DNA from 3 places in the Luteimonas sp. gir genome. Region 1 is predicted to be linked to each of the others. Evidence: predicted binding sites of a transcription regulator. Region 1 holds the regulator's gene; each other region holds the start of a gene.
The links. The regulator FliA, encoded in region 1, starts transcription of late flagellar genes. The targets are predictions, from matches to a motif close to TAAAGTTTNNCNNNCNNNGGCCGATAA.

Region 1 (7,545 bases):
ATCGAGCGTGCGGTGGGTGGCCTGCTCGGTCATCGTCACCACGTGGTCGAGGCGGGCGCAGGCATCGTCGAGCCCACCTTGCGCGGGTGCGGCCGGCAGCGTGTCGAGCGCCTGCGCCAGTTCGCGCGCCAGCCGGCCCAGGCCGTCGACCAGGGTGCGTGCGCGGGCGGCGGCGAGTGCGTCGACCTGCCGACGCCAGCCGGCCTCGTCGCCGCGTTCGAGCGCTTCGAGCGCGTCGTGCAGCAGCCCTGCGAGCTGGCTGCGGTCGGTGGTCACCGCGACGGTGGCGGTCACGCCGCGCCTCCCAGGCGCTCGAAGATCTTGCCAAGCTTCTCCGACAGCGTCTGCGCGGTGAACGGCTTGATGATGTAGCCGTTCACGCCGCTCTGCGCCGCCTCGATGATCTGCTCGCGCTTGGCCTCGGCGGTGACCATCATCACCGGCAGCGCGCGGAACTTGGGGTCGGCGCGGATCGCGCGCAGCAACTCGATGCCGGTCATGCCGGGCATGTTCCAGTCGGTGATGACCAGGTCGACCGCATCCTGGCGCAGCACGGCCATCGCGCTGTTGCCGTCCTCGGCTTCGACGGTGTTGTTGAAGCCCAGGTCCGACAACAGATTCTTGACGATGCGGCGCATCGTCGAGAAGTCGTCGACCACGAGGATACGGATGTTCTTGTTCAAAGCGGGCTCCACGGGTGGGGCATCAGTCGGCGTTGCCGATGCCGGTATCTGCGAGTTCGAAGGCGGACAGGCGGCCGCGCAGGCGCACCACGGCCTGGCCGTGGATCTGGCATACGCGCGATTCGCTCACGCCCAGTACCGCGCCGATCTCCTTGAGGTTGAGTTCCTGTTCGTAGTACAGCGACAGCACCAGCTGTTCGCGCTCGGGCAGCAGGGTGATCGCCGCGGCCAGTTCCCGGCCGAACTCGCTGCGTACCAGGTGTTCCTGCGGCGTCGGTCCGCCGTCGCGGTTGGCCGGCTCGACCTCGCCGTGGTCCTCGACGTGCGAGTCCAGGCTCAGCACCTGGCCGCGGGCGGCGTCTTCGAGCAGACGTTGATAGTCGGCCAGCGGCATCTGCAACTTGGCCGCGACCTCCTGGGCGCTGGCGGCGCGGCCGCTGGCCTGCTCGATCTCGCGGATTGCGGCGGCGGCTTCGCGTGCACGGCGATGGACCGAGCGCGGCACCCAGTCGCCGCGGCGGATCTCGTCGATCATCGCGCCGCGGATGCGGATCGAGGCATAGGTCTCGAACGAGGCGCCCTGTTCGGCGTCGTAGCTGCGCGAGGCCTCGAGCAGGCCGATCATGCCGGCCTGGATCAGGTCGTCGATCTCGACGCTGGCCGGCAGCCGCGCAGCGATGTGATGGGCGATGCGGCGCACCAATTCGGCATGCACCACGACCGGATCCGGCGCGCTGGCGCGCTGGACCGCCTGGTACTGGCGGGCGGCGGCGTTCATGCGGCCGCTCCCTGGCGCAGCAGGCGATCGACGAAGAATTCGACGTGGCCACGCGGCGCGGTCGGCGCCTGCCAGCGCGCGACGCGACGTGCGATCTCCACCAGCGCTTGCGACGACGGGCTGCCCGGGTAGGCGCGCACCACCGCCTGCTGGCGCTGGACCGCGGCGCGCAGCCACTCGCATTGCGGCACTGCGCCCAGGTAGTTCAGCGAGACGTCGCCGATGAAGCGCTCACACACGCGCACCAGCTTGTCGTACAGCGCGCGGCCCTCCTGCGGGCTGCGTACCATATTGGCGACGACCTGGATCCGGTCCAGGCCGCGCTCGCGCGCAAGCACCTTGATCAGTGCATACGCATCGGTGAGTGAGGCCGGCTCGTCGCAGACCACGACCACTGCGTCCTGCGCGGCCTGGCAGAAGGTCAGCACCGAGTCGGTGATGCCGGCGGCGGTATCGACCACCAGCACATCGAGCTCGCGCTCAAGCTCGTTGAAGACGTTGACCAGGCCGGCATGCTCGATCGGACGCAGCTCGGCCATGTGCCGGCGGCCGGAGGCGGCGGGCACGATCAGCACGCCCGCCGGGCCCTCGATGATCGCCTCGTCGAGCGTGCAGCGCCCGGCCACGAGGTCGGCCAGCGTGAAGCGCGGCGACAGGCCCAGCAGCACATCCAGATTGGCCAGGCCCAGGTCCGCGTCGAGCAGCATCGTGCGCTGACCCATGCCGGCCAGTGCGATGGCGAGGTTGGCCGACACGTTGGTCTTGCCGACGCCGCCCTTGCCGCCGGTGACGGCGAGGGTGCGGACGGGCGCGAACGGGGCGGGGGCGGGCAGGTCAGGCGACGGCATGGTGGGACTTCTGGGCGTCGGGGTCGTGGAGATCGTGCGTGGGGACGATCGGCTTATCGGCATCGCGGCGGAGATCTTCAAGCCGCAATGCCAGATGGGCGGCATTGGCGCGATGCAGGTCGTCGGGAATGCGCTGGCCGTCGGCGATCCAGGTCAGCGGCAGGGCGTGATCGACGGCGACCGACAGCACGCTGCCCAGCCGCCCGGTCTCGTCGAGCTTGGTCAGCACCGCGCCCTGCGGGCGGGCACCCTCGAAGCGGCGGACGACTTCGTCGAGGTCGGCGAAATGGGTGTTGGCGGGCAGCACGAGCAGGGTGCGGATCTGACGCGCGGCGCGCAGCCAGTGCAGTTGGCCGGCCAGGGCGCGGTCGCGCTGACTGAGCCCGGCGGTGTCGACCAGCACCAGCCGGTAGTCGCGCAGGCGCTGCAGCAACTGGACCAGCCCGGTCTCGCTGTCGGCCTCGTGCACCGCGATGCCGAGCTGCCGGCCGTAGCTGTGCAGTTGTTCGCGGCCGCCCACGCGCACGGTGTCGGTGGTCACCAGTGCCACGTCGCGGGCCTGGTGGCGGGCGACGTACCGTGCGGCGAGCTTGGCGATGGTCGTGGTCTTGCCGGCGCCGGTCGGGCCGACCAGCGCGATGACCCCGGCCTCCTCCAGCGGGTCGATCGGGCAGATCGGCAGGCGCTTGGACAGCAAGGCCAGCATCAGGCCGCGGACGCGGTGGGCCGGGGTGTCGGCCGGCACCTGCAAGGCGATGTCGCGGGTGATGCCGGCATCGAAGCCGTAGTCTTCCATCAGTTCCATGACCTGGCCGCGGGCCGGGGACCCGCGCAGGCGCTCGTCGGTCAGGCGCGCCATCTCGCGCTCGATCATCTGCCGCATCTGCGCCAGTTCCTCGCGCATCTGCGCCAGCTCGCCGTCGCTGCTCGGCGCCGGCGGTGCGGGCACGGCGACGAGGGCGGGCGGCGTGGCGACCGGGGCCGGCGGCATCGAGGTATGCGCGATGGGCGCGGCCACATCCGGCGCGGGCGCGGGCGGTTCGGGCGGCGCCTGCGACGGAATTCCGTCGTCTTCGGCGGCCCATGTCGCCGCGGCGGAGCGACGGCGCCCGAGCAGCTCGGCAAACGACGGAAATCCGGCGCCGGCGTCCGCGAGCTCGGCGTGCAGGGCCTCGGTGATCGCTGCGGGCGGCGGGTCGGCGACTGCCGCATGGACCACCGCCTGTGGCGGCGCAGCCGCCTCGGCCGGTGCCAAGGCACGCAGCCAGCGTTCGGCGGGCGAGTCGTCGCGGGCGTCGGCGGCCTGCGCCTGCGGCGGCTCGGCAGGCGAGGCGGCCGGTGCCTCGCGCCGCTGGGCCTCGTCGAGGGCGCGCTGGACCACGCTTTCGTCGTAGTTGCTGGCCGCGACAATCTCCACGCCCTCGTCGGTGCGGCGATTGGACAGGATCACGGCATCGGGCCCGTGCGCGGCCCGCACCATCTGCAGGGCGCTGCGCATGTCGGCGGCGACGAAACGGCGGATGTTCATGGGCGGCGGCCGGAGATGAGGAATGGGGCATGCGGCCTGGCGCAGGCGAGGGCACTGCGCCGGTCGGGGCGGCCTTGGGGGGCGCTGGGGTGTCGTGCGTGCATCGTGCGTTCTCCGTGGCGGGGCCCTGCGTTCACCAGTCCCCAGTCCCTACAACAAAGTCCCGCGCTTCAACTGATCGTCCCCAGCAACTTGAGCCGCTTGTCTTCGGGGACTTCGGTGTAGGCCAGCACCGACAGGGTCGGGACGCTGTGCCGGACCAGACGCGCGAGCGCGGCGCGGACCTGGCCGGGGACCAGCACCACTGCCGGTTCGTTCCTGGCCTCCTGCTGGCCGGCGCAATCGGCCAGGCTCTGCTGCAGACGTTCGGCCAGGCCCGGCTCCAGCGCAGCGCCGGTCCCTTGCGCGGAATCCTGCAAGACCCGTTCCAGCGCGGGCGCCAGCGTGTAGACCGGCAACTCGGGCGCCGGGCCGGCGATCTCCTGGACGATGAAGCGGCCCAGCGCGGTGCGGACCGCGGCGGTGAGTTGACCGGGGTCCTGGGTGTGCGCGGCGTGCTCGACCAGTGCCTCGGCGATGCGGCGCAGCTGCCGGACGGGAATACGCTCGACCAGCAGGTTCTGCAGCACCCGGACCACCACCGCCAGCGGCAGCGCCTTGGGTGTGAGGTCCTCGGCGAGCTTGGGCGCGCTGCGCGCCAGGGTCGCCAGCAACTGCTGGACTTCCTCGTGCCCGAGCAGTTCGGGCGCCTGTTCGCGGACCAGGTGCGAGAGGTGGGTCGCGACCACGGTCGCCGGATCGACCACGGTGTAACCCGCGGCTTCGGCCTGGGCGCGCTGGATCGGCAGGATCCACAGTGCGTCGAGCCCGAACGCCGGGTCCTTGCCCGGAATGCCCTCGATCGGCTGCAGCGCGCCGCCTGGGTCGAGCGCCAGCAGGCGGTCGGGATGCACCTCGGCGGTCGCCACCGGCACGCCGTGGACAAGCAGCCGGTAGGCGGTGGGCGACAGTTCGAGGTTGTCGCGGATGTGCACCGGCGGAATCAGAAAGCCGATGTCCTGAGTGAGCTTGCGACGCACGGCCTTGATCCGCGCCATCAGCTCGCCGCCTTGGGCCTTGTCCACCAACGGAATCAGCCGATAACCGACCTCCAGGCCGAGCGGATCGACCGGGCGCAGGTCGTCCCAGCCGAGCTCCGCATTGGCGGCCTGCTCGGGCGCGGGCAGTGCGGCGTCCGGCGCGGCTGCGGCGCGTTCGGCCGCCAGGCTGCGCTTGCGCATCGTCCAGGCGCCGTAGCCGACCAGCGCGGCCAAGGTCAGGAAGGCGAGGTTCGGCATGCCGGGCACCAGCCCGACCACCAGCAGAATGACCGCCGCGATCGACAACGCCCGGTACTGGCCGAACACCTGCCCGGTCACCGCGCCGCCCATGTCCTGGGCCCGCGAAGCGCGGGTGACCAAGAGCGCGACCGCCGAGGACACCAGCAGCGACGGTAACTGCGACACCAGGCCGTCGCCGATCGACAGCAGGGTGTAGGTCGCCGCCGCGTCTCCGAACGGCATGCCGTGCTGGAGCATGCCGATCACCAGGCCGCCGATGATCGTCACGAACAGGATCAGGATGCCGGCGATCGCATCGCCGCGGATGAACTTGCTGGCGCCGTCCATCGCGCCGTAGAAATCGGCTTCCTGGCGGACTTCCTCGCGCCGGGCCTTGGCGTCCTCGCGGGTCAACAGGCCGGCATTGAGGTCGGCGTCGATCGCCATCTGCTTGCCGGGCATCGCATCGAGGATGAAGCGCGCGGTGACTTCCGAGACCCGGCCCGCACCCTTGGTGATGACCATGAAGTTGATGATGGTCAGGATCGCGAACGCGACGATGCCGACCGCGAAGTTGCCGCCGACGACGAACTCGCCGAACGACTCGATCACGTTGCCGGCTGCGCCCGGGCCGTTCTGACCGTGCAGCAGGATCACGCGCGTGGAGGCCACGTTCAGCGCCAGGCGCAGCATCGTGGTCATCAGCAGCACGATCGGGAAGATGCTGAAGTCCAGCGGGCGCTGCACGTAGACCACCGCCAGCAGCACCACCAGCGAGATCGCGATGTTGAAGCTGAAGAGCACGTCGAGCGCGAACGGCGGCAGCGGCACCACGACCATCGCCAGCAGCGCCAGCACCAGCAACGGCGCGCCCAGTCCATGGCGCAGCATGTCGAACAGGCGCTTGGGGCCGGACTGCATCACCGCGCTCACGGCTGCGCCCCCCGGCCGGTCGCGTCCTCATCGACTTCGACCGCCGACAGTTCGGGGTAGGGCTGGCCCGGCGCCCAACTGCGCAGCTGGTACACGTAGGACAGCACCTGGGCGACGGCGGCGTAGAGCTTCACGGGGATTTCCTGACCGATCTGCGCCTCCCGATACAAGACGCGTGCCAGCGGCGGCGCGGCGACCAGCGCAATGCGGTGCTGCTCGCCGACGGCGCGGATGCGCAGCGCCATTTCGTCCACGCCCTTGGCGATCACCTTCGGCGCGCGCATCGCCTCGCCCTCGTACTTGAGCGCGACTGCGTAATGCGTGGGATTGACCACGATCACGTCGGCACCGGGCAAGTCTTCCATCATCCGCCGCTGCGACATCTGCTGCTGCATCTGGCGGATGCGGCCCTTGACCTCCGGCCGGCCCTCGCTTTCCTTCATCTCCTCGCGCAGTTCCTGCCGCGTCATCTTGAGCTTCCGGCGCCAGTTCCATTTCTGGTACGGCGCATCGAGCAAGGCCAGCAGCAGCAAGGCCGCGGAGGTTGCCATCAGCATCCACAGCGCGAAGCCGAGGCCGGCGCCGGCGGCGGCCTCGAGTGGTTGGTCGAGCATGCTGCGCAGGCGATGCAGACCGGGCCACAGGAACAGCGCGGCCGCGGTGCCGACCAGGGCCACGCGCAACAGCGATTTGAGCAGTTCGGCCGCGCCCTCGGGGCCATAGATGCGCTTGAGGCCGGCCAGCGGGTTGAGCTTTTTCAGATCGGGCACCAGCCCCTTGGTCGAGGCGTTGAATCCACCCATCAGCGCCGGTGCGACCAGACAGGCGAGCAGCAGCACCAGCAGCAGCGGCGCCAGCAGCCACAGGAAGCCGAGCATCAGCTGACCGGCATGGCCGAACAGCATCTGCGGCGATTCGAGCATCGCCAGGTCCGGGGTCAGCGCCGCACGCATCCAGTCGAGTGCGCGCGCCGACAGGCCGCCGCCGGTGACCAGCAGCATGCACACGCCCGCGCCGAACACCGCCACGGTCGACAGTTCGCGCGAGCGCGGGACGTTGCCCTTCTCGCGTGCGTCGCGCAGTCGTTTTTCGCTGGGCTGTTCGGTCTTCTCCTGACCGTCTTCGTTCTCGGCCATCGTTGCCGGCATCGCAGGTGACGGGCTGTCCGCTGCAAGTCATATGCCGCGCGGGCGGTGCCTTGGCTCAGCCGCGGCCTCAACGCCCCAGCGGCAGCCGCGCGGCGGCATCGAAGGCCAAGTCGAACAACCGCTGGATCGGCGGGCCCAGTTCCCCGGCCAGCACTGCGATCAGCAACAGGCCCACGAGGACCGAGATCGGCAGGCCGAGCTGGATCGGATTGAGCGCCGGCGCGGCGCGAGACAGCACACCGAACGCGAGATTGACCGCGAGCATCGCGACCATGACCGGCAGCGCCAGCGAGACCGCGCCGCGCAGC
Region 2 (7,545 bases), on a different contig from region 1:
GACGAAGCGCACGGCCTGTTCGGGACGGATGGCCTCCTGGGCGAAGGCGGTCGAGGCGCCCCCGACCAGCAGCAGCGCGGCCAGCAGGGAAGACGTCTTGCAGTGGATGGTCATGGTCTGCTCCTTGATCGATGGACGGCAGGCGCGAAAGCGCCTGTGTCCGCCTCTATCGGCCGTGTGCGGCCGGGCCTTGAGTGAAAGCTGTGTGACGGCGGTCCCAGATCGGGGATCACGCTGCCTGGGGAACCGCCAGTTCGGCGCTGTCGAGCAGGGTCTCGATGTCGAGCAGGATCAGCATGCGGTCGTCGAACGTGCCGATGCCGGAGATGCAGCGGGTGTCGATCGCCGCACCGAACTCGGGCGTCGGGCGGATCTGCTCGGCAGAAAGCGGCACCACGTCCGACACACCGTCGACGACGATCCCCACGACACGGTCCTCGACATTGAGCACGATCATCACCGTGAAACTGTCATAGCGCGCCTGCGCCAGGCGCAGCTTCAGGCGCAGGTCGATCACCGGCACGATCGTGCCGCGCAGGTTGATCACGCCTTTGATGTAGTCCGGCGCGTCGGGCAGGCGGGTGACTGCGTCGTAGCCTCGGATCTCCTGCACCTTGAGGATGTCGACGCCGTAGTGCTCGTCGCCCAGGGTGAAGGTGAGGTACTCGCCGGCGTTCTGGGGATCTGGACTGCTCATCGGTGCGCTCCTGCAGGCATGCCGCGCTCGCGCGCGTGTCGGGTGTCCCGTGCGACATCGGCCGCGCGGCGGGCAACTTTAGGCGCCGGCGCTACACGGCGCGGCGGAGCCGGGCGTTGCGCTGGCGCTCGATCTGGAAGATGGACTGCAGGATGCGCCGCTGCGCGGCCGGTGCCAGCGCGACGAAGCGGCAGCCCGCACGCCAGCGCACCCGCGGGCCGGTCTGCTCGCAGAAGCGGTGCGCGACAGTGACGGCCACCGGAATCGGAGTGGCGTCCGGCAGCTGCAACAGGCAGCGATCGAGCGTGCGCCCGGGTGCGAAACGCGGATCCTCGCCGTCATCCATCGCCACCGCGAGCCCGCCGCCGCTCAGGTCCAGCACCCGCAGGCCGTCGTCCGATGACGCCGCCGGGGTGTCGCCATGCCCCGGGTGCAGCGTCACGCCGGCATCGAGCGGTGGCACGACACGATAAAGATCGCGTCGCTGCAGGCGCAGCAGCGCCTCGGGCCAGGATGCGACGAACGCCTGGCGCCCCTCGTGCAGCATCGGCAATGGCGTCGAGAGTCGGAAACGGATCTGCACCGCGTCGAGCCGGGTATCGCAGACGAGTTGGGTGCAGGTCGCAATCCTGCGATTGAGGGCGTCCTGCCGGCTGGCGTCGAGTACCAGCGTGCCGTCGTCGCCGACCGCGAGCAGTGCGGTCGGGCAAGACAGGTCGCCTGGCATCAGGCTGCCGCTGATCAATGCCTTGGTCTCGACCAGGCTGCGCAGCACCCGGCCCATGTCGGCACTGTCGCGCAGCATGTAGCGCGACAGCGCTTCGTCGTCCAGCGGATGGAGCGGGTCTGCAGGCGCCATCGTCCTTGCCGTCATGCGTGGGGTGGGCCTGGACGATCAGGGCAGCGCGTGGCCTGGGGCCGGCGGGCGGGCCGCGTCCACCACTGCCTGCAGCAACGCGGTGGCGGTATCGACACGGAACACCGCGATCGCATTGGCAAGCCCGGCGGCCTGTTCCTCCATCGCCCGCGCAGCAGCCGAGGCTTCTTCGACCAAGGCCGCGTTCTGCTGGGTGGTCTCGTCCATCTGCACGATGGTCTGGTTGACCTGTTCGATACCCGCCGCCTGCTCCTGCGAGGCGGCGGAGATCTCGGCCATGATGTCGGTCACGCGCTGCACCGAGGCGACCATCTCGGCCATCGTGGTGCCGGCCTGTCCTGCGAGCGCTGCGCCGCTGGCAACCTTGCTGGTGGAGTCCTCGATCAGGCCCTTGATCTCCTTGGCAGCGTTGGCGCTGCGCTGGGCAAGCGTGCGGACCTCGGAGGCGACGACCGCAAAGCCACGACCCTGTTCGCCGGCCCGTGCGGCCTCGACCGCGGCATTGAGCGCCAGGATGTTGGTCTGGAACGCGATGCCGTCGATGACCGAGATGATGTCGGCGATCTTGCGTGACGAGGCCTCGATGTCGGCCATCGTGCACACGACCTGACCGACGACCTCGCCGCCCTGGGAGGCGACGGTGGCCGCGCCCTGGGCGAGCTGATTGGCCTGGCGGGCGTGGTCGGCGTTCTGGCGCACGGTGGAGGTCAGTTCCTCCATCGAGGCGGCGGTTTCTTCCAGATTGGCCGCCTGCTGCTCGGTGCGGCGCGAGAGGTCGTCGTTGCCCGAGGCGATCTCGGTGGAGGCGGTGCCGATCGCAGCCGACGCGTCCTGGATACGGGCGACGATGGCGGTGAGCTGGGCGACGGTGGCATTGGCGTCGTCGCGCATGCGGGCGAACACGCCGTGGAAGTCGCCGTCCATACGCGCGGTCAGGTCGCCGGCGGCGATCGATTGCAGCAGCCGCGAGAGCTCGCTCAGGCTGCGATCGCTGGCCGCCATCATCGCGTTGAGGCTCTGGATCATGCGCCCGAAATCGTCGCGGAACCGGCTCTCGTCGCCGCGGACCGAGAAGTCGCCGGCGGCGGCCGCGGCGGCCAGCCGGTTGATCTCGCCGTTGATCGCCATGAGGCTGGCCTTGGCGGCGTCCATCGCCTCGTGCAGCACCGCGCGGCTGGCAGGCAGGCGGCGCGCGTCGCGCGACAGGTCGCCGTTGGCGTACTCGTTGAGGATCTCGATTGCCTCGACGAATGCGTCCAAGTGCTCGAACATCATGGTGTTGATGCCCGACGCCAGTTCGCCGTAGACGCCCGGGAAGTCGACCGGCATCCGGTGACGCATGTCGTCGCCCGCATGCTGGCGGATCATCTCGCGCGTCTGTTCGGAGAACCGCTCGAGCATGTGCACCATCTCGTCGGTCGAGCGCAGCATCTGGCCGATCTCGTCGCGGCCCTGGTGGCCGGTGCGGATGCTCAGGTCGCCGTGGGCCACGCCGCGGATCGCGTTCACCGCCCGCCCCAGCGGCTCGAGCACCGAGCGGCCGATCAGCCAGCCGATCCCGGCGTTGAGCAGCACCAGCAGGCCGCCGACGACGGTCATGATCGCGGTGAATGTCAGCGCCTGGGACTGGGTATCGTCGAGATAGACGCCGGTGGTCACGACCCAGCCCCACGGCGCATACAACGCCGAGTAGGAGGTCTTGTGCACCGGTTCGTCCTCGCCCGGCTTGGCCCAGACGTAGTCGACGTTGCCGCCGCCGGCGCGCGCGACTTCGACAAAGCGGCTGTAGATGGCCGTGCCATCGGTATCGGTGATCCCGGACACGTCCTTGCCGATCAGGTCCGCGCGCATCGGGTGCATCAGCACGGTGGGGCGTTCGTCGGTGACGAAGAAGTAGTCGACGTCGTTGTCCGAGCGCATCGCCGCCAGCGTGCGCAGGGCGCGGTCCTTGGCCTGCTCAAGGGTCAGCTCGCCATGTTCGGCGCGGCTGGCGTACTCCTCTACGACACCCAGCGCCAGTTTGACCTGCGATGCGACACCGTCCTTGCGGGACTGGTTGAGGTCCACGAATTGGACCCGGGCCGCGACGACGGCCAGCAGGATGATGCCGGTCGCGACGAGCGCGGTCTGGAGCAGGAACTTGCGCTGCATCGAAAGATCGGACAGCGCACGGAGCACGGCGGCGACGGAATTCATGAGGGTGGCAGGAGTGGGCCTGCCACCGGTATCGGCCGCGCTGCGTCGAGATTGAGGCGTGTGTGCCGACAGGCGCGTGCCCGGCCGCCCCGACCCCAGTGCGACGGGGTGGGCCGGCCGGGCCTGGCGATCAGAACTCTGCCCAGTCGGTCTCCAGCACCGCCGCTGGCGCCTTGCGGGTGGGCACAGGGGCAGGGCGCTTGGCGGGCGCGGCAGGCGGCGCTGGGCGGGGGGCGGCCAGAGCGCTCGGCGCCGCCGCGGCGGCAGGTCGGCGGGTGGCTGCGCTGACGTGAGCGGACTCGATATGGAACACCGCGATCGCATCGGCCAGGCCCGCGGCCTGCTCCTCCATCGCCCGCGCGGCGGCCGAGGCTTCTTCGACGAGGGCCGCGTTCTGCTGGGTGGTCTCGTCCATCTGCACGATGGTCTGGTTGACCTGTTCGATACCCGCCGCTTGCTCCTGCGAGGCGGCAGAGATCTCGGCCATGATGTCGGTCACGCGCTGCACCGAGGCGACCATCTCGGCCATCGTGGTGCCGGCCTGTCCTGCGAGCGCGGCGCCGCTGGCGACCTTGCCGGTGGAGTCCTCGATCAGGCCCTTGATCTCCTTGGCGGCATTGGCACTGCGCTGGGCAAGCGTGCGGACCTCGGAGGCCACGACCGCAAAGCCGCGGCCCTGTTCGCCGGCCCGTGCGGCCTCGACCGCGGCGTTGAGCGCGAGGATATTGGTCTGGAACGCGATGCCGTCGATGACCGAGATGATGTCGGCGATCTTGCGCGACGAGGCTTCGATCTCAGCCATGGTGGAGACGACCTGGCCGACGACCTCGCCGCCCTGGGAGGCGACGGTGGCGGCGCCCTGGGCGAGCTGGTTGGCCTGGCGGGCATGGTCGGCGTTCTGGCGGACGGTGGAGGTGAGCTCCTCCATGGAGGCGGCGGTCTCCTCCAGGTTGGCGGCCTGCTGCTCGGTGCGGCGCGAGAGGTCGTCGTTGCCCGAGGCGATCTCGGTGGACGCGGTGCCGATCGCAGCCGACGCGCCCTGGATGCGGGCGACGATGCTGGTGAGTTGGGCGACGGTGGCATTGGCGTCGTCGCGCATGCGGGCGAACACGCCGTGGAAGTCGCCGTCCATGCGCGCGGTGAGGTCACCGGCCGCGATCGACTGCAGCAGCCGCGATAGCTGGTCGAGGTTGCCGTCGGCGGCATCCATCAGCCGGTTGAGGTCCTCGATCATGCCGCGGAAATCGTGCTGGAACCGGGCCGCATCGCCGCGGACGCTGAAGTCGCCGCGTGCGGCCGCGCCGGCCAGCGCCTTGACCTCGGCATTGATCGCGCCGAGGTTGGCCTTCACGGTGGCCATGGTTTCGGTCAGCACCGCCTTCTCGCCCGGGTACTGCTCCAGGTCCGGCGTCAGGTCGCCGATCGCATACTGGCGCATGACCTCGATCAGGTGCATCTTTACTGCGACGTGGGAGCCGACCAGCGCATTGGTCTCACGTACCATCATGCCGTAGTCGCCGGGAAAGGCACTTTCGTCCATGCGATAGCTGATCGCGCCGTCCTCATGCGCACGTGCCATGCCGCGCTGGGCATCGATCACGGCGCGCAGCTGACCCTGCATGCGCTGCATGGCGCCGAGCAATTGCCCGACCTCATCGTTGCGGTCGACGACGATCTGGGTATCCAGGCGACCGTCCGACACGTCGTTGGCGACCTTGACCGCACTGCCGACCGAGCGCGACAGCGTCCGCGAGATCGCGATCGCCATCGCCGCGGCCAGCAGCACGATGATCACGATGCCAGCGATCATCGCCAGCAGGCTGCTGCGGTAGACGGCGTTGGCCTGGGCGATGTCGCTGCTCAAGCGCTGGTCGTTGAACTGGGCCAGGGCGGCCATCGACTCGAACAGGTCGCGGCGCAGCGGACGCGACTTCGCGTCGGATACTGTCTGCGCGGTCTCGCCGTCGCCAACGGCCAGCGCCTGCTCGATCTCACGCCGCGCGGCGAAGTACGCCGCCAGGCGCGCCGTCATCGCGTCGTACAGGCCGCGCTCGTCGTCGACCAGCGGCAGCGCTTCGTACAGGGCGCGCTGCTCGGCAATGATCTTCTCGATCTCAGCCAGGCGCTGATCGTAATCGCGCACCGCATCGGGCTCGTCCAGGCGGCTGAGCTGCGCCAGCTCGTACATCCGGTACTCGCCCAGCTGCGAACGGATCTCGCCCAGGTGCTGCACCGCCGGCATGTCATCGAGGCTGACCTTCTGCAGTTCGGCATTGATGCTGCCCAGCCGGTTCAGAGCGAACCCGCCCAGCCCCGCGGCCAACAGCACGATCAGAGTGAAGGCGACCGCCAGCTTCCGGGCGATCGACAGGTTGTTCAACCATCTCATGGGAGGTCTCCGGATACGACAAAGGACGCGGGCAGGTGTTGGTCAACACCTGGAGCGCGTCCTTCGCCTGACGACTAGCGGCCGGAAACGGAACGACTTGAACGTTGAAACCGATATTTTTTCAAGTGCTGCCGGCGTGATTCACGTCGCGGAAATGAATGTGCAAATGAGGTGAAATCCGGTGATCGCAGGCGATGTGGCGCTGCGGCCGCGAATAGCGGCGCGATCGCACATCGTCGGTGTCACGCCGCCTGCGGCAGACGCAGTGACCGGGCCAGACCGCCGACGTCGACGATCAGCGCCACCCGGCCATCACCCAGGATCGTCGCGCCGGAGATGCCGTCGACGCGGCGATAGTTGTTCTCCAGGTTCTTGACCACGACCTGCTGTTGACCAATCAGTTCGTCGACCTCGAGCGCCAGCTTCTGGCCGTCGCCCTCGACCACGACGACAAGCGGATCGACGCCTTGCGGCTGGCCGTAGCGGTAGTGATCGTTGAGCGAGACCAGCGGCAGATACTCGCCGCGCACGCGCAACACGCGGCCCTCGCCGGCGAGGCTGCGGATGTCCTCGGCTTGGGGCTGCAGGGCTTCGATCACATAGGTCAACGGCAGGATCAGGGTCTCCTCGCCGACCGCCACGCTCATGCCGTCGAGGATGGCGAGGGTCAGCGGCAGGCGGATCACCACGCGGGTGCCGTGACCGGTGCGGCTTTCGAGCTGCACCTCGCCACCAAGTGCCTGGATGTTGCGTCGGACCACGTCCATGCCGACGCCGCGTCCTGACAGGTCGGTGACTGCGTCGGCGGTCGAGAAGCCGGCCTGGAAGATCAGGTCCCAGATCTGCGCGTCGGTCGGCGACTCCGGCACGGCCAGGCCGCGCTCGGCGGCCTTGGCCAGAATGCGTTCGCGGTCCAGGCCGCGGCCGTCGTCGGCGACCTCGATGACGATATGGCCCCCCTGGTGCGAGGCGGCAAGCGTGATCGTGCCGGCTTCGTCCTTGCCCGCGGCGCGGCGCGCGTCGGGCAGCTCCAGGCCGTGGTCGATCGCATTGCGGACCAGGTGCACCAGCGGATCGGCGATCTTCTCGATCAGCCCCTTGTCCAGCTCGGTGCCTTCGCCGAGCGTGCGCAGGCGCACCTGCTTGCCCAGCCGCGTGGACAGGTCGCGCACCAGACGCGGGAAGCGCCGGAACACCGCGTCGACCGGCAGCATGCGCACGCCGATGACCGCTTCCTGCAGATCGCGGGTGTTGCGTTCGAGCAGGTCCAGTCCGGCGAACAGGCGTTCGCTCAGCGCAGGGTCGAGGGCGGCGGACACCTGCTTGAGCATCGCCTGGGTGATCACCAGTTCGCCGACCAGGTTGATCAGGCCATCGATCTTGTCG
Region 3 (5,935 bases), on a different contig from region 1:
CACGGATCCGCGAGCTCGGCGGGCAGATCCAGGTGCAATCCGAACTCGGTCGCGGCAGCCGCTTCACGCTGCGCGTGCCGCTGACGCTGGCGATCCTGCCGACCCTGCTGGTCCATGCCGCAGGCGATGCCTACGCCTTGCCGCTGGCGCGGGTGCAGGAAGTGCTGCATGCACCGGCACGCACGGTCAACTGGTTCGATGGCCGCGCCGCGCTCGACCGCCGCTCGCATACGCTCTCGCTGCTCGACCTGCGGCACTGGCTCGACCGGCCGGCGCTCGATACCGCGTTGCTGACCATCGTGGTGCTGCAGCGGGGCGACAGTCGCTTCGGCCTGGTGGTCGACGAAGTGCGCGGGCGCGAAGAGGTGGTCATCAAGCCACTGCCGCGCGCGTTGCGCGGCCTGCCCGGCTATGCCGGCGCGACCCTGATCGGCGATGGACGGCTTGCACTGATCCTCGACGTGGACGCGCTGCGCGGCCCCTGAGCCCTCGGGGCACGGCTCAAGTCGCCGCGCCCGACGCCGATATCGCGATCATGGACCTTTTCAGCGTCGTCGGACTCGTGCTCGCCCTCGCCGCCCTGGTGGGTGGCAGCATCCTCAAGGGTGCCGGGCTCGGCGCGCTGTGGTCGCCGGCTGCCTTCGTGATCGTGATCGTCGGCACGCTCGCCTCGATCCTGCTGCACACCCCGCCGAGCGTGTTCAAGCGCGCGATGCGCATCCTGCGCTGGACGATCCGACCGCCGACCGCCGACCGCGGCGCACTGATTGCGCAACTGCTGGAGTGGAGCAACGTCTCGCGCAAGCAGGGCCTGCTGGGCCTGGAAGCCTATGTCGAGTCGCAGAGCGACCCGTTCCTGCGCAAAGGCCTGCAGATGCTGGTTGATGGTGTCGAACCGGAGGCCATCCGGCACATGCTCGAGATCGAACTGCACGGCGAGGAACAGCAGGACCTGGCCGCGGCGAAAGTGTTCGAGAGCATGGGCATCTACGCGCCCACGCTCGGCATCGTCGGCGCGGTGCTCGGACTGATCGCAGTGATGAAGAACCTGGCCGATCCGTCCAAGCTCGGCCACGGCATCGCCGCGGCGTTCACGGCCACCATCTACGGCATCGCCTCGGCCAATCTGTTCTTCCTGCCCGTCGCCTCCAAGCTCAAGAGCGTGATCGGCCGCCGCAGCGGCGAGCGCGAACTGGCGATCGAGGGCCTGATCGCGATCGCCCAAGGCGAGAATCCGCGCAACATCGAGGCCCGTCTGGCCGGCTTCCTGCACTGAGCCGGCGACGATGGCACGACGCGTCCACCACGAAGAACACGCCAACCACGAGGCCTGGGCGATTCCCTACGCCGACCTGATGACGCTGCTGTTGGCGTTCTTCGTCGTCATGTACGCGGTGTCCTCGCTCAACGAGGGCAAGTACCGGGTGATGGCCAGTTCGCTGGCGAATGCCTTCAGCGGCACGCCGCGGACGATCGACCCGATCCAAGTCGGCGACAATGTCTACCGCGATGCCAGCCTCAAGGCGCCGGTGCCGATTCCCGGCGGCGCGCGGCGCGGTCCGGGAAGTTCGTCGCCGGTGCTCGACTCGCCGCTGCAGCCGATGCTCGAATCGAAGATGCGCAGCGACCGCATCGACGACGGCGCCGACGGCGCGGCGCGTGCCGCCTCGCGCCAGCAACTGGCGCGCATCGCGCTGCAGCTTGAGGACGCGCTGTCGGAAATGGTGCATGCGCGGCTGATCACCGTGCGCCGCGCCGACCTCTGGCTGGAGGTCGAGATCAACAGCGACATCCTGTTTCCCAGCGGCTCGGCGACGCTCGACTTCGGCGCGCAATCGCTGCTCGGTCGACTGGCCGCAGTGCTGCGCGGGCTGCCCAATCCGATCCGGATCGAGGGCTACACCGACGACCGCCCGATCCGCACCGCGCAGTTCCCGTCGAACTGGGAATTGTCGGCCGCGCGCGCGGCCAGCGTGGTGCACCTGTTCGTGCGCGAGGGCCTGGCGCCCGAGCGGCTGGTGATGGTCGGCTACGGCGAACAGCGGCCCAAGGCCGACAACGCCAGCGAGGCCGGCCGCAACGCCAACCGGCGCGTGGTGCTGATGGTGCTGGCCGAGCCCGAGTCGACCCAGGGCCAGCCGATCGGCGGGCCGGCGCCTTCGCAGCCGGTGGCGATCGATGCCATTCCCGCGGTCGCCACTGACCACGCCCCCGATTCCCTGCCCCCCCATCCCCGAGGAGAGACCTGATGCGCGTCTGGGCGATCGCCAACCAGAAAGGCGGCGTCGGCAAGACCACGACCACGCTGGCCCTCGGCCGTGCGATGGTCGCGCGCGGACTGCGCGTGCTGCTGGTCGATCTCGACCCGCATGCCTCGCTCACCCGTGCGTTCGGCATCCCGACCGACCCACCGCCTGCCGGCGTGGCCGACCTGTTCGCCACCCCGCCCTCGAGCCTGGCCGCGCTGATGCGCGCCTCGCCGACCGAAGGCCTGGACTACGTCTGCGCGCAGACTGCGTTGGCGACACTCGAGCGCCGCAGCGCGACCCAGCCCGGCCTCGGCCTGGCGCTGTCGCAGGCGATCACCCGACACACCGGCGGCCACGATGCAATCCTGCTCGACTGCCCGCCCACGCTCGGCCTGTTGATGGTCAACGCCCTGGCGGCCGCCGACCGGGTGATCGTGCCCACGCAATGCGAACCGCTGGCGCTCTACGGCCTGGCCGGCATGGTGCGCACCGCCGAAATGGTCGAACGCTCCCGGCAGCGCCCGTTGCCGGTCTCGGTCGTGCCGACCATGTACGACCGCCGCACCCGCATCGGGCGCGAGACCCTGGCGCAGTTGCAGGACGAGTACGCGGGCAAGATCTGGGACGAGGCGGTCCCGGTCGACACCCAGCTCAGCAACGCCGACGCGCTCGCCCAGCAGGTGGTCAACGGCCATCCGCCGGGCCGCGCCTTCTCGGCCTACGGCCGCGCGCTCGATTGGCTGCTGGCCGAAGATCAGGCGCTGGAGCACGCCGCATGAACGCCGCCGAGGTCGTCGACGACTACCTCGGCGTGCTGCTGTCGGCGGCGCCGACGTCGGCGCCGGCAGCCGCCGCACCCGCGCCGCCTCCCGCGGTCGCCGCCACGCCCGTGACCGCCCCACCGGGCCCGACGCCGGCACCAGCACAGACCGCGCCGCCCCCGCCAGCTCCCCCCGCGACGCGGCCACGCCCGCCTGCACCCGCGCCTGCGGTGCGCGCGCAGCCGGCGCCCCCCGCGACGCCAGCCCCTGCGCCAGCCGCACCGCGGGTCGCCAGCGCCGCGGCCCGCGCCGACATTCCACCACCGCGCCGCAGCGGCGAGCGTCAGGCCCGCTGGCTGCGGCTACGCTGCGGCAGTCAGATTTACGGCCTGGAACTGCTGAAGATCCGCGAGGTCGTGCTGCCCGCCCCGCTGCTGCCGGTACGCGGCGCCTCACCGTGCCTGGCCGGCCTGATGAATCTGCGCGGCCAAGTCGTGCCGGTGATCGATCTGGGGCTGCAGTTGGGCGACACCGCGGTCGAGGACACGCCGGCGACGCGGATCGTCGTGCTTGAAGAACATGGCGACACCCTCGGCCTGCGCGTGTCCACGGTCGAGGACGTGGCCGTGGTCTCCGACGCCCAGATCGAAGGCGCCCACACCTCTCGCCTCGCCCCGGTCGGCGACCACCGCATCCGAGGCATCGCGCGCCTCGGCGGCGCGGTCATGCTGCTGCTCGACGCCTCCCGACTGCTGTCGATGCCGCTCTACACCGCCCGCTGAACCTCACGCGTCCATCCAGACGCGCTTGCTCACTTCGGATGGAAAGCGGCCTGCCGGCCGGAAGCCGCTCTTCCCTCGGCAAGGCATCCTGCCTTGACTCGGGCGCGCGCCATCCGTGGCGCGCTCGACGCGGCCACCGACCGTCAGTCCGCTGCCGCGAACATTGGCAGCCCGACTTCGGTTCGAGGAGAAGTCGCCTGTTTGCAAGACCAAGGTCAGAGTTCAGTTCTCGCGTTGCGAAATTGCACCCTGACCCCGGTTCGGCATCGTGCGCCTCGTCGGCACGGTCACGCTGCTGCTCGACCCCTCGCGACTGCTGCCAATGCCGCTCTATACCGCTCGTTGAGCCTCGCGTTCGGCGACGGATACGCTCAGCGAGACAGGTCTCCAACGAAATCACCGCGCTTCTAGCAGCGTGCCCCCAGCATGCGGCGTTGCACCGACCCGAAGGCGGAATGCAAACGCACGAGGCAGCGGACTGACGGCCGGTGGCCGCGCCAAGCGCGCCATGGATGGCGCGCGCCCGAGTCAGGACAGGATGTCCTGCCGAGGGGGAAGCGGCTTCCGGCCGGCAGGCCGATGCCCATTCGAAGTCACCCCTCATCGCCGCACGCAAAAAGCCCACCCTAAAGCTCGCCGCATCCCTGCCGCTAACCCGTCGTACCCCCGACTTTGCGGAGACGCGATGACCACCGTGGACCTGGGCGAGGATCTCGGCATCGAGACCAGCGCCGCACTCAAGGCACGGCTCGAGCCCCACCTGGCCCACGACCAGGACGTGCTGCTGGACGGCGCCCAAGTGCGACGCGTGCACACCGCCGGCCTCCAGGTGCTGTGCGCGTTCTTCGCCAGCCGCAGCGCCTCGGGCCGGACCACCGCACTGCACGACAGCAGCGCCGCCCTGCTCGACGCCATCCGCCTGCTGGGGATCGGCCACACGCTGGGACTGCCCAGCCCCCCTCGCACCCATTCGAACGCAAGCACAGTGGAGAACGCCGCATGAGCGCACGCATTCTGGTAGTGGACGACTCGGCCTCGATGCGCCAGATGGTCTCCTTCGCCCTGACCTCGGCCGGCTTCTCGGTCGAAGAAGCCGAAGATGGCCAGGTCGCGCTGGGGCGCGCCCAGGGCCAGCGGTTCAACGCCGTGGTGACCGACGTCAACATGCCCAACATGGACGGCATCGCCCTGATCCGCGCCCTGCGCGGCCTGCCCGATTACAAATTCGTCCCGATGCTGATGCTCACCACCGAGTCGGCGTCCGACAAGAAGGCCGAAGGCAAGGCCGCGGGCGCGACCGGCTGGCTGGTCAAGCCGTTCAACCCCGACCAGCTCGTCGCCACCGTCCAGAAAGTCCTGGGCTGACGCCCGCCTTCCGCCTCCGAATCCAGGTCACCCCATGAACATGGACATGCAGCGCTTCCACGCCACTTTCTTCGAGGAAAGCCGGGAAGGCCTGGAAGCGATGGAAGCCGGCCTGCTGCAACTCGAGCAGGGCGACCAGGACCCGGAGCTGGTGAACTCGATCTTCCGCGCCGCGCACTCGATCAAGGGCGGCGCCGCGACATTCGGATTCGATGCGGTTGCCGCACTGACCCACGTGCTCGAGACGCTGCTCGACGAACTGCGCGCCGGCAAGCGCAGCGTCGATGCCGCCGCGACGGACGCGATGCTGGCCTCGGTCGACGTCCTGCGCGCACTGCTGGCCGAAGCCGAAACCGGCCAGCCCGCCGACCCGGCCGCCGCGATCGCCGTGCAGGCCAGGCTCGAGGCCGTGCTCGCCGGTACTGCCGCACCCGCACCGGTCGCGGCCGCCGCGCCGGCCACGCCTGCGGCCGACCCCACCGCCGAGCCGACCGGCTGGCAGATCGGATTCACGCCGGCGCCGTCGATGTTCATGAGCGGCAACGATCCGCTGCGCATCATCCGCGAGCTCGACCAGTTGGCGCCGCTCGCTGTCGCCTGCCGGATGGACCGCCTGCCCGGCTTCGGCCAGCTCGATCCGCTCGAAGCGTATCTGGCCTGGGACCTGGGCCTGATCGGCGCGGTGCCGCGCAGCGCGATCGACGACGTGTTCGCGTGGGTCGAGGACGATTGCACGCTCGACATCCGCCCGACGGCAGCCGCCGCGGCAGCGCCTGCG

Region 2: the regulator FliA is predicted to act here: its motif matches at 6,234-6,260, upstream of WAF18_RS15160 (methyl-accepting chemotaxis protein).
Region 3: the regulator FliA is predicted to act here: its motif matches at 4,420-4,446, upstream of WAF18_RS15175 (STAS domain-containing protein).

What each region holds. Positions count from the first base shown of each region.
Region 1 is NZ_JBBAXQ010000008.1:154,597-162,141, reverse strand. Features, by position in the region: gene WAF18_RS11930 (protein phosphatase CheZ) at 1-294, opposite strand, end outside; gene WAF18_RS11925 (chemotaxis response regulator CheY) at 291-683, opposite strand; gene WAF18_RS11920 (RNA polymerase sigma factor FliA) at 706-1,461, opposite strand; gene WAF18_RS11915 (MinD/ParA family protein) at 1,458-2,309, opposite strand; gene flhF (flagellar biosynthesis protein FlhF) at 2,296-3,837, opposite strand; gene flhA (flagellar biosynthesis protein FlhA) at 4,008-6,077, opposite strand; gene flhB (flagellar biosynthesis protein FlhB) at 6,086-7,225, opposite strand; gene fliR (flagellar biosynthetic protein FliR) at 7,305-7,545, opposite strand, start outside.
Region 2 is NZ_JBBAXQ010000013.1:100,882-108,426, forward strand. Features, by position in the region: gene WAF18_RS15140 (hypothetical protein) at 1-114, opposite strand, end outside; gene WAF18_RS15145 (chemotaxis protein CheW) at 230-697, opposite strand; gene WAF18_RS15150 (flagellar regulator YcgR PilZN domain-containing protein) at 789-1,556, opposite strand; gene WAF18_RS15155 (methyl-accepting chemotaxis protein) at 1,593-3,770, opposite strand; gene WAF18_RS15160 (methyl-accepting chemotaxis protein) at 3,901-6,159, opposite strand; gene WAF18_RS15165 (chemotaxis protein CheA) at 6,402-7,545, opposite strand, start outside.
Region 3 is NZ_JBBAXQ010000013.1:108,546-114,480, reverse strand. Features, by position in the region: partial or broken gene WAF18_RS15200 (chemotaxis protein CheA) at 1-485, shown strand, start outside; gene WAF18_RS15195 (flagellar motor protein) at 536-1,276, shown strand; gene motD (flagellar motor protein MotD) at 1,287-2,249, shown strand; gene WAF18_RS15185 (ParA family protein) at 2,249-3,028, shown strand; gene WAF18_RS15180 (chemotaxis protein CheW) at 3,025-3,792, shown strand; gene WAF18_RS15175 (STAS domain-containing protein) at 4,478-4,795, shown strand; gene WAF18_RS15170 (response regulator) at 4,792-5,157, shown strand; gene WAF18_RS15165 (chemotaxis protein CheA) at 5,192-5,935, shown strand, end outside.